Regions from separate parts of the Brenneria rubrifaciens genome, predicted to be linked through region 2. Evidence: predicted binding sites of a transcription regulator. Region 2 holds the regulator's gene; the other holds the start of a gene.
The links. Region 2 encodes ArgR, which controls arginine synthesis, uptake and breakdown. Its sites were predicted from a motif close to ANTGAATAAAAATACANT; they were not measured.
Positions count from the first base shown of each region.

Region 1: the regulator ArgR is predicted to act here: its motif matches at 1,017-1,034, upstream of argC (N-acetyl-gamma-glutamyl-phosphate reductase).

Region 1 is NZ_CP034035.1:3,406,765-3,414,627, reverse strand. It holds gene argE (acetylornithine deacetylase) at 1-970, opposite strand, end outside; gene argC (N-acetyl-gamma-glutamyl-phosphate reductase) at 1,172-2,176, shown strand; gene argB (acetylglutamate kinase) at 2,211-2,984, shown strand; gene argH (argininosuccinate lyase) at 3,046-4,422, shown strand; gene rmuC (DNA recombination protein RmuC) at 4,619-6,118, shown strand; gene ubiE (bifunctional demethylmenaquinone methyltransferase/2-methoxy-6-polyprenyl-1,4-benzoquinol methylase UbiE) at 6,229-6,984, shown strand; gene ubiJ (ubiquinone biosynthesis protein UbiJ) at 6,997-7,605, shown strand; gene ubiB (ubiquinone biosynthesis regulatory protein kinase UbiB) at 7,602-7,863, shown strand, end outside.
Region 2 is NZ_CP034035.1:477,228-485,090, forward strand. It holds gene dnaG (DNA primase) at 1-1,747, opposite strand, end outside; gene rpsU (30S ribosomal protein S21) at 1,884-2,099, opposite strand; gene tsaD (tRNA (adenosine(37)-N6)-threonylcarbamoyltransferase complex transferase subunit TsaD) at 2,328-3,341, shown strand; gene argR (transcriptional regulator ArgR) at 3,439-3,909, opposite strand; gene mdh (malate dehydrogenase) at 4,380-5,318, shown strand; gene EH207_RS02315 (helix-turn-helix domain-containing protein) at 5,388-5,651, opposite strand; gene EH207_RS02320 (DNA-binding protein) at 5,838-6,224, shown strand; gene EH207_RS02325 (DNA-binding protein) at 6,492-6,863, shown strand; gene ispB (octaprenyl diphosphate synthase) at 6,896-7,863, opposite strand, start outside.

The sequences.
Region 1 (7,863 bases), 1.1 Mb from region 2:
GCGTGCCGAGTAATTCTTCCACTACCGATACCAAATGATGGTCAGCCGGACATTCATAGCCGGGAATGGGGGGATGTAATTCACTGATGGTCAACCGGCCCGGCCAGCGCTGGCATACCGGCGCCAGCGTTTCGGAAAGCAACCCGTTCAGGTCGCTGAGCGTCAGCCCCGGCAGCGGACGGATGTCCATATGCAGCTCACAGCAGGCACAGATGCGGTTCGACGCATCCCCGCCGTGAATATGCCCCAGGTTCATGGTGGGATAAGGAATATTGAATGCGGCGTTGTGATAGCGTGTCTGTAACATGTTACGCAACACCAGCAGATGCGAAATCGCTTCGTGCATAAGTTCAATGGCGTTAACGCCGCGGGACGGATCGCTAGAGTGGCCGGATTGCCCCTGAATGCGGATGGCGCTGGACATATGGCCTTTGTGGGCGCGGACGGGTTGTAGTGAGGTTGGCTCGCCGATAATGGCGAGGTCCGGGCGAATCTGCGTGGACTCAGAGAAGTATTTGGCGCCCGCCATGGTGGTTTCTTCATCGGCGGTGGCAAGCACATAAAGCGGTTTGGTCAGTTTCGCCGGATCGATATCGCGCAGGGTATCAAGAATGAACGCGAAAAACCCTTTCATATCGGCAGTGCCCAAACCGTACAGCTTATTGTCATGTTCGGTCAGCGTGAAGGGATCGCGCGTCCAGCGTCCGTCGTCGAAAGGCACCGTATCCGTATGCCCGGCCAGCAGTAAACCGCCTTTGCCTTCACCAATACGCGCCAGCATATTAAATTTATGCCGTGTGCCGGGCACGGGTTGAATTTCAACGTGAAAGCCTAAATCACTAAACCAGCCCGCCATCAGGTTGATTAATGCCTGATTACTTTGATCGAGAGCGCTATCGGTCGCACTGATGGACGGTGTCACGATTAATGCCCGATATAGCTCAATAAAGGGGGGTAAACTCATCTTCACTGTTGACAGCCTCTGGTTTGGATAGTATCAATATTCATGCATTTTTTTTGAATAAAAATACAATAATGCTGAGTAAAAGGAAACCATAAGATACCGGTGGCGGGGAATGCGCCACGTTGCTTAGCTTCTCGGGTGAACAGCGTGTTTACGCTCGTGAACCCTGTGCCTGTTTCATAGATAAAAAGAAGGTATACGGACCCTATGCTGAATACGTTGATTGTTGGTGCAAGCGGTTACACCGGTGCTGAACTTGCGCTTTACCTGAACCGTCACCCACAGATGAACATAACCGCTTTAGCGGTTTCAGCGCAAAGTGTTGATGCCGGAAAATTGATTTCCGATCTGCATCCACAGTTGAAAGGCATTGTCGATTTACCGGTACAGCCGTTGACCCATGTTGCTGAAGCCGCCAAAGGTGTCGACGTGGTGTTTCTGGCGACGGATCACAAGGTTAGCCACGATTTAGCGCCTCAGTTCCTGGCGGCAGGCTGCACCGTTTTTGATTTGTCTGGCGCCTACCGCGTTCAGGACGCCGATTTTTATACCCGCTACTACGGATTCGAACATCAACATACCGACTGGCTGGCTCAAGCCGTATACGGTCTGGCCGAATGGAAAGCCGAAAGCATCAAACACGCACAGCTGATTGCGGTGCCGGGATGCTATCCCACCGCTGCGCAACTGGCGTTGAAGCCGTTGCTGGACGGTCAGTTGTTGAATCCGGCGCAATGGCCGGTGATCAACGCCGTGAGCGGCGTGAGCGGCGCCGGGCGTAAGGCTTCCATGACCAGCAGTTTCTGTGAAGTCAGCCTGCAACCTTATGGTCTTTTCAATCATCGCCACGCCCCTGAGATTTCAACCCACCTTGGAACGCCAATCATTTTTACGCCGCATCTCGGTAATTTCGCCCGCGGTATACTCGAAACCATCACCTGCCGCCTGCAACCGGGCGTAACGCATCAGGATATCGCAGAGGCTTACCATAACGCCTATCATGATAAACCGCTGGTGCGTCTGTACGAAAAGGGGGTGCCGGCCTTGAAATCTGTCGTCGGTCTGCCATTCTGTGACATTGGTTTTTCCGTTGAAGGCGAACATCTGATCGTCGTCGCCACGGAGGATAACCTGCTGAAAGGCGCCTCGGCGCAGGCGGTGCAATGCCTGAATATTCGTTTTGGTTTCCCGGAAAGCCAGTCTTTACTCTGATTAAAAATTCATCACTCTGAGGCGCGAAAGCATCATGAACCCGTTAATTATCAAACTCGGTGGCGTTTTACTGGATAGCGAAGAGGCGCTGGAGCGCCTGTTTGCCGCATTGGTTACCTACCGTCATGAACACCAGCGCCCGCTATTGATTGTGCATGGCGGCGGATGCCTGGTTGACGATTTGATGAAAAAGCTGTCGTTGCCGGTGGTGAAGAAAAATGGCCTGCGCGTCACCCCCGCCGATCAGATTGACGTCATTACGGGCGCGCTGGCCGGCTCCGCCAATAAAACGCTCTTGTCCTGGGCGAAGAAACACGCTATTAACGCTGTCGGTTTATGTCTGGCGGACGGCGGCAGCACCAGCGTCACCCAGTTGGATGAGGCGTTGGGCTTCGTGGGTAAAGCGGAGGCGGGTTCTCCGGTGTTGTTGAATATGCTGCTGTCAGCGGGTTATTTGCCGGTAGTCAGCTCCATCGGGATTACCGAACAGGGCGATCTGATGAATGTGAACGCGGATCAGGCCGCCACCGCGCTGGCCGCAACGCTGGGCGCGGATTTAATCCTGTTGTCGGATGTCAGCGGTATTCTGGACGGCAAAGGCCAGCGTATCGCCGAGATGACGGCGCAAAAAGCCGAGCAGTTGATCGCTCAGGGCATCATCACCGATGGTATGATCGTGAAGGTCAACGCTGCGCTGGATGCCGCGCGGGCGCTGGGGCGTCCGGTGGACATCGCCAGTTGGCGTCATGCCGAGCAATTGCCCGCGCTGTTCAACGGCGTGGCGATCGGCACGCGTATATCGGCGTAAGCCACTTCTGGGTATGGCATGATGCGATACCGTATTTATTTGAATGCTTGGAGTAAGGGTTATGGCTTTGTGGGGCGGTCGGTTCAGTCAGGCAGCAGATCAACGGTTTAAACAGTTCAATGACTCACTGCGGTTTGATTACCGCCTGGCGGAGCAGGACATTATCGGCTCCGTTGGCTGGTCGAAAGCATTGGTGACGGTCAATGTGCTCAGCGAACAGGAACAGCAGCAACTGGAACAGGCATTGAATGCGCTGTTGGTTGAAGTCCGGGCCGACCCGGAGATCATCCTGCAAAGTGATGCGGAAGACATCCACAGTTGGGTCGAGCAGCGTCTGATTGAAAAAGTCGGCGATCTGGGCAAGAAGCTGCACACCGGGCGCAGCCGCAACGATCAGGTCGCAACGGATCTGAAATTATGGTGTAAAGCGCAGATTGCCGAACTGCTGCTGGCGGTGCGTCAGTTGCGTCAGGCGCTGGTCACTACCGCTGGGGAAAATCAGGACGCGGTTATGCCGGGTTACACCCACCTGCAACGTGCGCAGCCGGTCACGTTCGCCCACTGGTGCCTGGCCTACCATGAAATGCTGGCCCGTGATGAAAGCCGTCTGGAAGATACGCTGAAGCGTCTGGACGTCAGCCCGTTGGGCTGCGGCGCGCTGGCCGGCACCGCCTACCCGATCGACCGTGAACAACTGGCCGGTTGGCTGGGGTTCGCTTCCGCGACCCGAAACAGCCTTGATTCGGTATCCGATCGCGACCATGTGCTGGAACTGCTGTCTGATGCGTCGATCGGCATGATCCACCTGTCGCGCTTTGCCGAAGATCTGATTTTCTTCAACAGCGGCGAAGCGGCGTTCGTCGAGCTTTCCGACCGTGTGACGTCCGGCTCATCGTTGATGCCGCAGAAGAAAAACCCGGATGCGCTGGAACTGATTCGCGGCAAATGCGGCCGGGTTCAGGGTGCGCTGACCGGGATGATGATGACGCTGAAAGGTCTGCCGCTGGCATACAACAAGGACATGCAGGAAGACAAGGAGGGCCTGTTTGATGCGCTCGATACCTGGCATGACTGTCTGATGATGGCGGGTCTGGTGCTGGAAGGCATTCAGGTAAAACGTCCGCGTTGTCAGGAGGCGGCGGAACAAGGATATGCGAATGCCACTGAGCTGGCGGACTATCTGGTCGCGAAAGGCGTGCCGTTCCGTGAGGCTCACCATATCGTCGGCGAAGCGGTGGTGGAAGCCATCCGGCAGGGCAAAGCGCTGGAAGCGTTGGCGCTGGCTGATTTGCAGAAGTTCAGTTCGGTTATCGCGGACGATGTCTATCCGATCCTGTCTTTGCAGTCCTGTCTGGACAAACGCGCCGCGCAGGGCGGCGTGTCACCGCAGCAGGTGGCGAAAGCCATTAGTGAGGCGAAACAACGTCTGGCTGAATAAACCTGCCGTCCATGTTCTCAGGCCGGTGAATGTACCGGCCTGCATTGTTGCAGCGGTTACCTTGAATGCTGCTCGCATTTTTCCCTTTTTTTCACCGAATGTATCGCCAAACGTTGCCGTAGGCCGAATTGTCTCTGGACATCCATACAGTATCATTTTACCTTGACGCACAGTGACGGACGCCTGCGGAGGTATTGTGGATATCAGTATATTTTATGGACTGGGTGGCGGTGCTGTCGGCTTGTTGGCGGGGTGGCTGATTGCCAGCCTGATGCGACAGCAGCGATGGTCCCGATATGACACCGAACAGCGTCTGCTGGAACAGACGCTAAGGCAAACGCAGACGTTGCTGGACGAGAGTCAGCAGGCTCGGCAACACGACGAACAACGGCTGCGACAAAACGAGCTGGAACTGCGCGACGTACATGCCCGGTTATCGGCCAGTCATGAAAAGCTGCAACAGTTGGGGCAACTGCGTGACGAGTGCGGTCAGTTAAATCAGGAACTCCGCACGCTGCGGGAGATTAACCGCGCGCAGGAAGCCGAACTGCGGGAAGTCACCATCCGTCTGGAAGAAACCCGTATAGCCGCGGAGGAAAAACAACGGTTGCTGATAAACAGCGAACAGCGCCTGACCACGCAGTTCGAGAATCTGGCCAACCGAATTTTTGAACACAGCGGCCGCAAAGTGGATGAGCAAAACAAACAGAGTCTGGATCGCCTGCTCATGCCGCTGCGTGAACAGCTTGATGGGTTTCGCCGTCAGGTTCAGGAGAGTTTGGGCGCCGAAGCGCGTGAGCGGCATACGCTGGCGCATGAAATCCGCAACCTGCAACAGTTGAACGCGCAGATGGCCCGTGAAGCCATCAACCTGACCAAAGCCCTGAAAGGGGACAATAAAACGCAGGGTAACTGGGGCGAAGTGGTGCTAAGCCGCGTGTTGGAAGCCTCCGGCTTGCGCGAAGGGCATGAGTACCAGACCCAGGTTAGTGTCAAAACCGGTGCTAACGGCCGCATGCAACCGGATGTGATCGTACGTCTGCCCCAGGGCAAAGATGTGGTCATTGATGCCAAAATGTCGCTGGTGGCCTACGAGCGCTATTTTAACAGTGAAGATGACGCCGATCGTCTGGCGGCGCTCAATGAACATTTGCTTTCCGTTCGCAGCCATATCCGCATGTTGGGCGGTAAAGATTATCAGCAACTGCCGGGCCTGCGTTCTCTGGATTATGTCCTCATGTTTATTCCCGTCGAACCGGCCTTTTTGGTGGCGATTGACAGGCAGCCTGAGTTGATCAGCGAAGCGCTCAAGCACAATATTATGCTGGTTAGCCCGACGACATTACTGGTCGCTTTGCGTACCATCAATAACTTGTGGCGCTATGAGCAGCAGAGTCGTAATGCGCAGCAGATCGCTGAACGGGCGTCGCGGCTGTACGATAAACTGCGTTTATTTGTGGACGACATGGAAACATTGGGCCAAAGCCTTGATAAAGCGCAGGGCAGTTATCGCCAGGCAATGAATAAACTTTCGTCCGGGCGTGGTAATCTCATCGGTCAGGCGGAAGGGTTTCGTCATCTGGGCGTGGAAATCAAACGTTCGATCGCGCCTTCTCTGGCGGAACAGGCTACGGCGCATGAAAGCGCGGTCCGGGATGCGGCGCCTGACGGTATGGATACGGGGCATCTGCCTTGATCGCCCTTAAACCGATAGGCATCAGGCGGTGGGCTTTTTAGATGGGTCTGTTACACTCTTTTTACTGAATAAGCAGATCCGAAATTTGACTAAAATTGCAGGCGGATAAAATGGCTAATGAGCAGGAGAAAACGACCGACTTTGGTTTTCGTACTGTCGCCAAAGATGAAAAAGAAGTCATGGTGGCTGACGTCTTTCATTCTGTAGCAGCAAAATACGATTTAATGAATGACCTGATGTCTTTCGGCATTCATCGCATCTGGAAACGTTTTACAGTCGAGTGCAGCGGCGTGCGGCGCGGGCAGCGTGTCCTGGATGTTGCGGGCGGTACGGGCGATTTGACGGCAAAATTCTCCCGTATTGTAGGCGATGAAGGTGAAGTGGTGCTGGCCGATATTAATGCCTCAATGCTGAAAGTGGGGCGGGAGAAGCTACGCAACAAAGGCATTATTAATAATATCAGTTATGTGCAGGCGAATGCGGAAGAGCTGCCGTTCCCTGACGATTTCTTTGACTGTATCACCATCTCTTTCGGCTTACGTAACGTAACAGACAAAAACAAAGCGCTGCGCTCCATGTACCGCGTGCTGAAGCCAGGGGGCCGTCTGCTGGTGCTGGAATTCTCCAGTCCGACGCTGAAGCCGTTAAGCAAGGTCTACGATATCTACTCGTTCCATATTCTGCCCAGAATTGGTGAACTGGTGGTCAGCGATGCCGGTAGCTATCGTTATTTGGCGGAGTCCATTCGTATGCATCCCGATCAGGAGACGTTGAAAGGAATGATGAGCGACGCCGGTTTCGACAGCGTAAATTACTTCAATCTCACCGGCGGGATTGTCGCGTTGCACCGTGGTTTTAAATTCTGATTGGACATGCCAATGCTGATAACGTCTGTTCTGACCGCCTCGCTGGAAACGGTGCTGAATCAGCTTTTGTTTCGCGACCGCAGTATGAAAGCGGCGCGTCAGCGGCTGCATGGAAAAACTCTGCAAATCGAGTTGTCTGAACTGGATGCGCCTTTGGTTCTGATCTTCAACGAGCAGCGTCTTGATGTGGTCAGCCGGTGGGGAGAACAGGCCGATTGCCTGCTTAAAATGCGTTTATCCGTGCTGATGAAGCTGCGCGATCGCCAGAATCTGTCTGTCCTGATGCGCAATGGTGAGCTGGTGATTGAAGGTGATATTCAGGTGGCTCAGCAATTTATTGCGCTGCTTGATTTAGCCGAGTTTGATCCTGCGGAATGGCTCGCTCCCTATCTTGGCGACATAGTTGCGCAGGGGCTGAGTCAGGCGGCGCAAAAAACACTGCGTTTATTCGGCCGTACCTTGTGCAGACAGCAACAGGCGTTGTCAGAGACGCTTACGGAAGAGTGGCGTTTAGCGCCCGGTAAACTTGAAAATACCTGGCTTCATGATGAAATTGCCGCTCTGGAGAAATCAGCCGAACGGTTGTCCGAACGGCTGACGAAGTTGGAGACACCACGATGATGCCCGGAGAGCTGATTCGCCTTTACAGCATCATTCGCGTTTTGCTGAGCTACGGTCTGGATGAGCTGATTCCTAAAATGCGGTTGACGATCCCGCTGCGTTTGGGCCGCCGTTTGCTATTCTGGTTGCCAAACCGCCACCACAATATGCCATTGGGAGAGCGTCTGCGGCTGGCTTTGCAGGCGCTTGGCCCAGTCTGGATCAAATTTGGTCAGATGATGTCAACGCGACGCGATCTGTTTCCACCGGCAATTGCCG
Region 2 (7,863 bases):
TTCTGGTCAAAGCCAGTTGCAACGACCAAAGTTCTTTTTTTTCTTTGGCGTTAAGCCCGTGCGTTCTCTCACGGGCAATCAATGTTTCCTGACGCTGTTTTAGCAGTTGATCGTAGAGTTCCGCCAGACTTATTCTGAATTTGTCGTCCAGTTCATCCTCTTCGATCATATGGTTCCAGGAAGCCATGGTTTCAAGCTGCTTGCGGTATTTACTGTCTCTGTATTTCTCAAGTAACAGCCCCATGCTCATACCGGGACTGGCGTTACAGGTTTTCACCAAATCCTGAAACAGAGACAAACCTGCTATCTTGCTTTCTTCAATACCTTCCAGAGCCAGTTCCGGCACTTCCGCCGCAAGCCTGGGGTTCTGCACTAAAAGCCCTATAAGTATACGCATAGTTGTGACTTTTAGCTGAGGTGGCTGATAGGACGGAGCCTGTTCTGCCACTTTTGGTAACAGCCTGTCCAACTGGCTGTCATCCAGAATCCCAAGTTTATTGCCAAGCTGCTGACGTAAATACAAACGCAACGTCTCCCCGGGAACCTGACCAATCAAGGGCAGTACCAGAGTGCTGAGTTTGGTTCGTCCGTCAGGCGAGCTCATGTCCACCTGCTGCTGCAACGTCTCAAAAAGAAACTGCGACAGCGGTAATGCCTGCTCCATCCGTTGTTCAAAAGCGTCCTTGCCTTCTTTACGAACCAGCGTGTCGGGATCTTCACCGTCCGGCAGGAACATAAAGCGTAGCTGACGGCCATCATTCAAATAGGGTAGCGCGGTTTCCAACGCACGCCAGGCTGCCTCACGTCCCGCACGATCGCCGTCATAACAGCAGACGACCTGGTCTGTGGCACGAAATAGTAACTGAATGTGATCGGCCGTGGTGGATGTCCCCAGAGAGGCGACCGCATAATCAATACCAAACTGTGCAAGGGCAACCACATCCATATATCCTTCAACCACGAGTAATCGTTTGAGCTCGGGGTGGTTTTGCTGCGCTTCATACAGACCATAGAGCTGACGGCCTTTATGAAAAATCTCTGTTTCGGGCGAGTTAAGATATTTTGGCGTACCGTCGCCCAATACCCGGCCTCCGAATGCAATAATCCGCCCGCGTTTATCGCGAATAGGAAACATGACACGTTCGCGAAAACGGTCGTAGGTGCGGCCCTGATCGTTAGTCACCAACATGCCCGCATCGTTCAATGTACTGCGATCGTCGCTATTGCGGCCGAAACGTTTTAACGCGTTATCCCAACCTGCTGGCGCGAACCCAATCGCAAAATGGCGAATCACTTCGGCGCTTAATCCCCTCTGCTGTAAATACTGCAACGCAGGGGCGCCAACGGATTGATTTAATGTTTGTTGATAGAACGCACCTATCTGTTCCATCAGAGCATATAAACTTTGTCGCTGGTGACGTTCAATCTGGGTTGGCCCTGTACCGCTTTCATACGGCACTTCAAGACCATGCATGGTGGCCAATTCTTCAATGCTTTCAACGAATTCGAGGCGATCGTAATTCATTAAAAAATCGACTGCGTTACCATGTGCGCCACAGCCAAAGCAGTGGTAGAACTGTTTCTCACCGTTGACGGTGAATGAAGGGGTTTTTTCGTGGTGAAACGGGCAGCACGCATGGTGATTTTTGCCCTGCTTTTTCAGTTTGACGCGTGCGTCGATGAGATCGACGATGTCGGTGCGAGCCAGCAGGTCATTAATAAATACGCGTGGGATTCGTCCAGCCATAAGCCCCTGTTTTTTAACTTATAAAATACAGTTTATAAACGACAACAAGCCGCGCATTCCTTTCGGAAGCACGGCCTTCGTATGCAACTGCTAAGTCTGCGGATTAATCACGCGATGGAGGAAAACCTCCTGAAAATTAATACAGACGAGTGCGGCGTGCGTTTTCTCGAGCCAGTTTCTTCGCATGACGTTTTACAGCGGAAGCTTTAGCGCGTTTGCGTTCAGTAGTCGGTTTTTCATAAAACTCACGACGACGAACTTCTGCCAAAACACCCGCCTTTTCACAGGAACGCTTGAAGCGACGCAGAGCTACGTCGAACGGCTCGTTTTCACGTACTTTAATTACCGGCATGTGCCTCTCACCTCAATAAATTCGGTTTGCCGCTGGCCTTGTGCCAGCCTTTTCAAAATGGTGCGGAATTCTACTGCAAATGGGATGCCTTTGTAAAGCGCCGTGGCGACTATAAAATACCCGGCGCTTCGTCAGCGTAGAAACCAGGGCGCTTATGGTAGACTATCTGCGGCATGAAGCAAGCCGCATCAAACGAGAGTTTTTACGTAATAAAAGTTGGGAATAGCAATGCGTGTATTGGGCATCGAAACATCTTGTGATGAAACCGGGGTCGCCATTTATGATACTCAGTCCGGTTTACTCGCCAATCAACTCTATAGCCAGGTAAAACTGCATGCCGACTATGGTGGCGTAGTGCCTGAACTGGCGTCACGCGATCATGTGCGCAAAACCGTGCCGTTGATCCAGGCGGCGTTGCTTGAGGCTGGGTTAAAGGCCAGCGATGTTGATGGTGTGGCGTATACCGCAGGCCCTGGGTTGGTTGGCGCATTGCTGGTTGGCGCAACCGTGGGACGGGCGTTGGCGTTTGCCTGGAATGTGCCTGCGGTTCCGGTTCATCATATGGAAGGACACCTGTTAGCGCCGATGCTGGAAGATAACCCGCCTGAATTTCCGTTCGTGGCACTATTAGTTTCTGGTGGTCATACACAATTAATTAGTGTGACAGGGATTGGTGCGTATCGACTGCTCGGCGAGTCGATCGACGATGCGGCGGGGGAGGCATTCGATAAAACGGCAAAGTTGCTGGGGCTGGATTATCCCGGCGGGCCGATGTTGTCGAAAATGGCGCAGGCTGGCGATGCCTCGCGTTTTACGTTCCCGCGGCCAATGACCGATCGACCTGGCCTGGATTTCAGTTTCTCCGGCCTCAAGACGTTTGCCGCTAATACCGTCCGAAATAACGTTGATAATGAGCAGACGCGTGCGGATATTGCACGCGCATTTGAAGATGCGGTTGTGGACACGCTGTCAATCAAGTGTCGTCGGGCGCTGGATGAAACCGGCTTCAAACGTCTGGTTATAGCCGGTGGAGTGAGTGCCAACCGTACGCTGCGTCAGCGTTTGGGGGAAATGATGGCGAAGCGCGGCGGTGCGGTATTTTATGCACGGCCTGAATTTTGTACCGATAACGGCGCGATGATTGCGTATGCCGGTGTTGTGCGTTTGCAGCATGGACAAAGCCGCGATCTCAGTGTTTCTGTACGCCCTCGCTGGTCATTGGCTGAACTGCCTGCCGTGTAGACGATTATCACCAGCAACCTGTGTTGCTGATGATGTAACAGCGTTGATTTAGAAAAAAATTGTGGAGGGCTGCGGCGGTTTCCTGTGATTAAGCACGTTATAATTCTTGCTCGAACAAAACCAGAATCGCTTCGTAGAGTTGCTTAACGCTGAAGCCCCTGGCTGGTGTTGTGAATATGGTGTCATCACCGGCAATCGTGCCCAGAATGCCTTCTGACTTCCCCAGGGAATCGAGCAGGCGGGCAATCAGTTGAGCTGCGCCCGGGCTGGTATGGATCACCACAACGGCGTCATTGTAATCAACATCCAGTACCAGGTTTTTCAACGGACTGGTCGTGGTTGGCACGCCCAATTCCGCTGGCAGACAGTACACCATTTCCATTTTGGCGTTACGGGTACGAACCGCGCCAAATTTAGTCAGCATGCGTGAGACTTTGGATTGATTAATATTTTCAAATCCATCATCTTGTAAAGCCTGCACAATTTCACTTTGAGAACTAAATTTTTCTTCTTTCAGCAGCGCTTTGAACGCTTTAACTAAATCTTCTTGTTTTGTCGAATTGCGCATTCTGCACCGGATTAGGATAATTGTTGGTGTTGCCATTATGCAGATAAGTGAATTTTTATGCAATAAAAATGCCTATAACTTCATTGATTGACCTCAGTCGACATCATTTCATGAGATAATTAAAATACATTGCGCAGACGGTCTGAGAAATGTGTCGCTCATCACATAAAAGTAAATAAAATGTTATCAAAATGATGGTGTTTAAATATCGTCAACGGTTGTAATGTAGATGTCCAGTTAATCAGTAGTAAATGTGCAGTGAGTTATTAATCCAAAAGTCCATTAACTTTACTTACCTTTAAAATACGTTGCCGCTTTTGATTTATTATTAGTAACATAGTGCATTTTTTCGTTTCTTACGACTCATGCTGAGAAGTGGGTAGCTGGTGTAACTCTCTTTTCCTCGCATTGTGTTTATAACTAAATAAATTCACAGCACTTTTGTATTTTACGATAATAAGGAGTTTAGGATGAAAGTTGCAGTTCTCGGTGCAGCAGGTGGTATTGGTCAAGCCCTCGCACTCCTCCTCAAAACCCAGCTTCCTTCAGGTTCAGAATTATCTCTTTATGATATTGCGCCGGTGACGCCGGGCGTCGCTGTTGATCTTAGCCATATTCCCACTGCGGTGAAAGTCAAAGGATATAGTGGTGAAAACGCCAAACCAGCGCTGGCAGGCGCGGATATCGTGCTTATCTCTGCGGGGGTAGCCCGTAAGCCGGGCATGGATCGTTCAGATCTGTTCAATGTGAATGCCGGGATTGTACGTAATCTGGTTGAACAAATTGCCAGTACATGTCCTAAAGCTTGCATTGGTATTATCACCAACCCTGTGAATACGACTGTCGCTATCGCCGCCGAAGTGTTGAAGAGGGCGGGCGTGTACGACCAGAACAAACTGTTTGGCGTAACCACGCTGGATATCATTCGTTCCAATACCTTTGTGGCTGAACTGAAAGGCAAACAGCCGCAGGATATCGATGTTCCTGTTATCGGCGGGCACTCTGGCGTAACGATTCTGCCTTTGCTGTCGCAAATTCCTGGTGTGAGCTTCAGTGAACAGGAAGTCGCCGGTCTGACAACTCGTATCCAGAACGCGGGTACGGAGGTCGTAGAAGCAAAAGCCGGTGGCGGATCGGCCACATTGTCCATGGGGCAGGCGGCTGCATGTTTCGGTCTGTCTCTGGTTCGTGCATTGCAAGGTGAAAGTGGGGTGGTGGAATGTGCATACGTTGAAAGCGACGGCGAGTATGCGCGCTTCTTTGCACAGCCCGTCCTGCTAGGTAAAGATGGCATTGTTGAGCGTAAGTCTATTGGTACGCTGAGTGCTTTTGAACAGCAAGCACTGAAGAATATGCTGGATACGTTGAATCAGGATATTGCATTGGGCGAGTCATTCATCAATAGCTGATGACACACACCCTGGATTTAATATCCATGTAAGCGTGAGGCCGGAGATTTGTATCTCCGGTTTTTTTATTTAATTGGGGCGGATTAATTTTTTTCTATCAATAAGCTGATTGGTTTCGGGATCGTAATATCGACTAGGCCAAATTTCTGATGGATGAATTCCCAATGCATCGGCAATGAGCCATTCACCCTTAGGCCAGGGCCGTGATAGCGCATTAGCGAGTGTTGATGAACTCAACCCGGCAGCACGTGATACCGCCGCCAGCGTCGTGCCTTTCTTGCGCAAAGCAGCAATGATATCAGCGTGGTGCCAGTCTTGTTTCCTTAAACTCATAATCCTTCCCTTATTTGCTATAAGACGACTGTGTATTAGTGGTATAAATAACGCGTGTTAGTTATATGCCAAACTAACATGACATTATTATTTGGAAATAATATAGCATTATTTTTCTAAAATACTCCCAATTAATTTCCAAATAAGTTGATTTTGTTAGGAGTAGCACTATTAGGATGAAAGGCTATGAAAAAAGAGTGGTTTGCGACCAGCGAGCTGGTTGGCGTTGGCGGCCTTCCGAAATCAAGACAAGGATTGAACAAACGCGCGCGTGAGGATGGATGGGAAAAACGCCGCCGTAAAGGGGTTCAGGGGCGGGGCGTAGAATATTCTATTCACAGCCTGCCTGATTCCGTCAGAAAATCCTTATTACAGGAAAGTGACTCTCCGTCATATTCCATAAGGCAGCCTGCGACGCTGACGATCTGGATGCAGATTTATTCACAGCTGACTGAAAAAGAAAGAAATTCTCTCATTTCCTATATTCTGCGTGTTGGTGTCTCTGCCACTTTGAACCAACTGGGCATCTCATCGTCAAATAAAGATCCCGATTCGAACGAAATAGCAGAGTAGTCACTTGCCTGGATTTTGCACATTGATGACCAAGTGTCATAAAAATGACGGTGAAGCGCTTTTCTTTGTTTTACTCTGTGTGACTCACTGCACCATCACCTCATGCACTTTGTTTGATTTTGGCCGATAGGGGTGAATTCCGCTTGCTTTGGTGTTACTAATAACGCGTTAACGTTAGATGTTTTGGGAGTTATAGTCTATTATATGGAAACTTTTTGGGGCGGATTCTAATGCTGCCCGCATAGGACAGGCAAGGGAGTGATGATTATGGACAAAGAGTGGTTTTCAACGAGTGAATTGGTTGGTATTGGTGGATTGCCCAAATCGCCTCAGGGGCTAAATAAACGGGCTCGTGATGATGGTTGGGAGAAACGGCGGCGCAAAGGTGTTCAAGGACGCGGTGTTGAGTATTCCATACGCAGTTTACCGGATGAGGTGAAAAGCTCTCTTATTATGAAGGAGAGGATGCCACCGGAATATCGGGTAGCAAAAGAGCCCGCGCTACTGGCGTCTTGGATACATATTTTCGGTCAGTTGTCAGAAAGTGAACAATCGCGACTAATTAATTTTATTTTGCGGGAAGGGACGCGAGTCATGCTGTCTCGTCTGGATAATGTGATGGATGACCAGACAGCGTAACCGATAGGGTGAAGGTGCCGCGGGGTGTGCGGTCAGAAATTGCGTTGCACAGCTAAATGAGCAAGACCTTCAAGTGCGGTTCGGAATGGGGTTTCTGGAAGTTGGCGCAATGCGTCAATAGCTTTATCTGCCTCTTCCTCCGCACGCTGACGGGTGTAGTCGAGCGAACCACACTGGTGCATGGCGGTAAGTACTGGGTCGAGCAGATGACGCCCGTTGCCTTCTTCTATGGCCTGACGAATCATGGCGCTTTGCTCGGCATTTCCATAGCGCATGGCATGCAGCAACGGTAGCGTTGGCTTACCTTCGTTAAGATCGTCGCCAGTATTTTTGCCCAAGGTTTGGCCGTTAGCGTTGTAATCCAGCAGATCGTCAATAAGCTGAAACGCGGTTCCCAGATAACGGCCATAAACCTGCAACGCGGTTTCCTGCTCTGCGGTGGCCCCGGCAAGGATAGCGGATGACTGAGCGGCGGCCTCAAACAATCGAGCAGTTTTGCTGTAAATAACCCGCATATAGTTTTCTTCGGTAATATCGGGATCGTTACAGTTCATTAATTGCAACACTTCGCCTTCCGCAATCACATTTACCGCTTCCGACATCAGCGCCAGCACGCGCAATGATTCCAGGCTAGTCATCATCTGAAAGGCGCGAGTATAGATAAAATCGCCGACCAACACGCTGGCGGCATTGCCAAACGCCGCGTTTGCGGTTGCTTTGCCACGGCGCATGTCAGATTCATCCACTACGTCATCGTGCAACAACGTGGCGGTATGAATGAATTCTATCAGTGCTGCGACGGTAATATGTTTGTTGCCTTCGTAGGCAAGCGCTCTTGCGGCAAGCACGGCGATCATGGGACGAATACGTTTACCCCCACCGCTGATGATATAATGACCGAGCTGATTAATAAGAACGACATCGGAGGTCAGTTGTTCAAGAATGACTTCATTAACAGCTTTCATGTCCTGCGCGGTCAACGTTGTAATTTGTTCTAGAT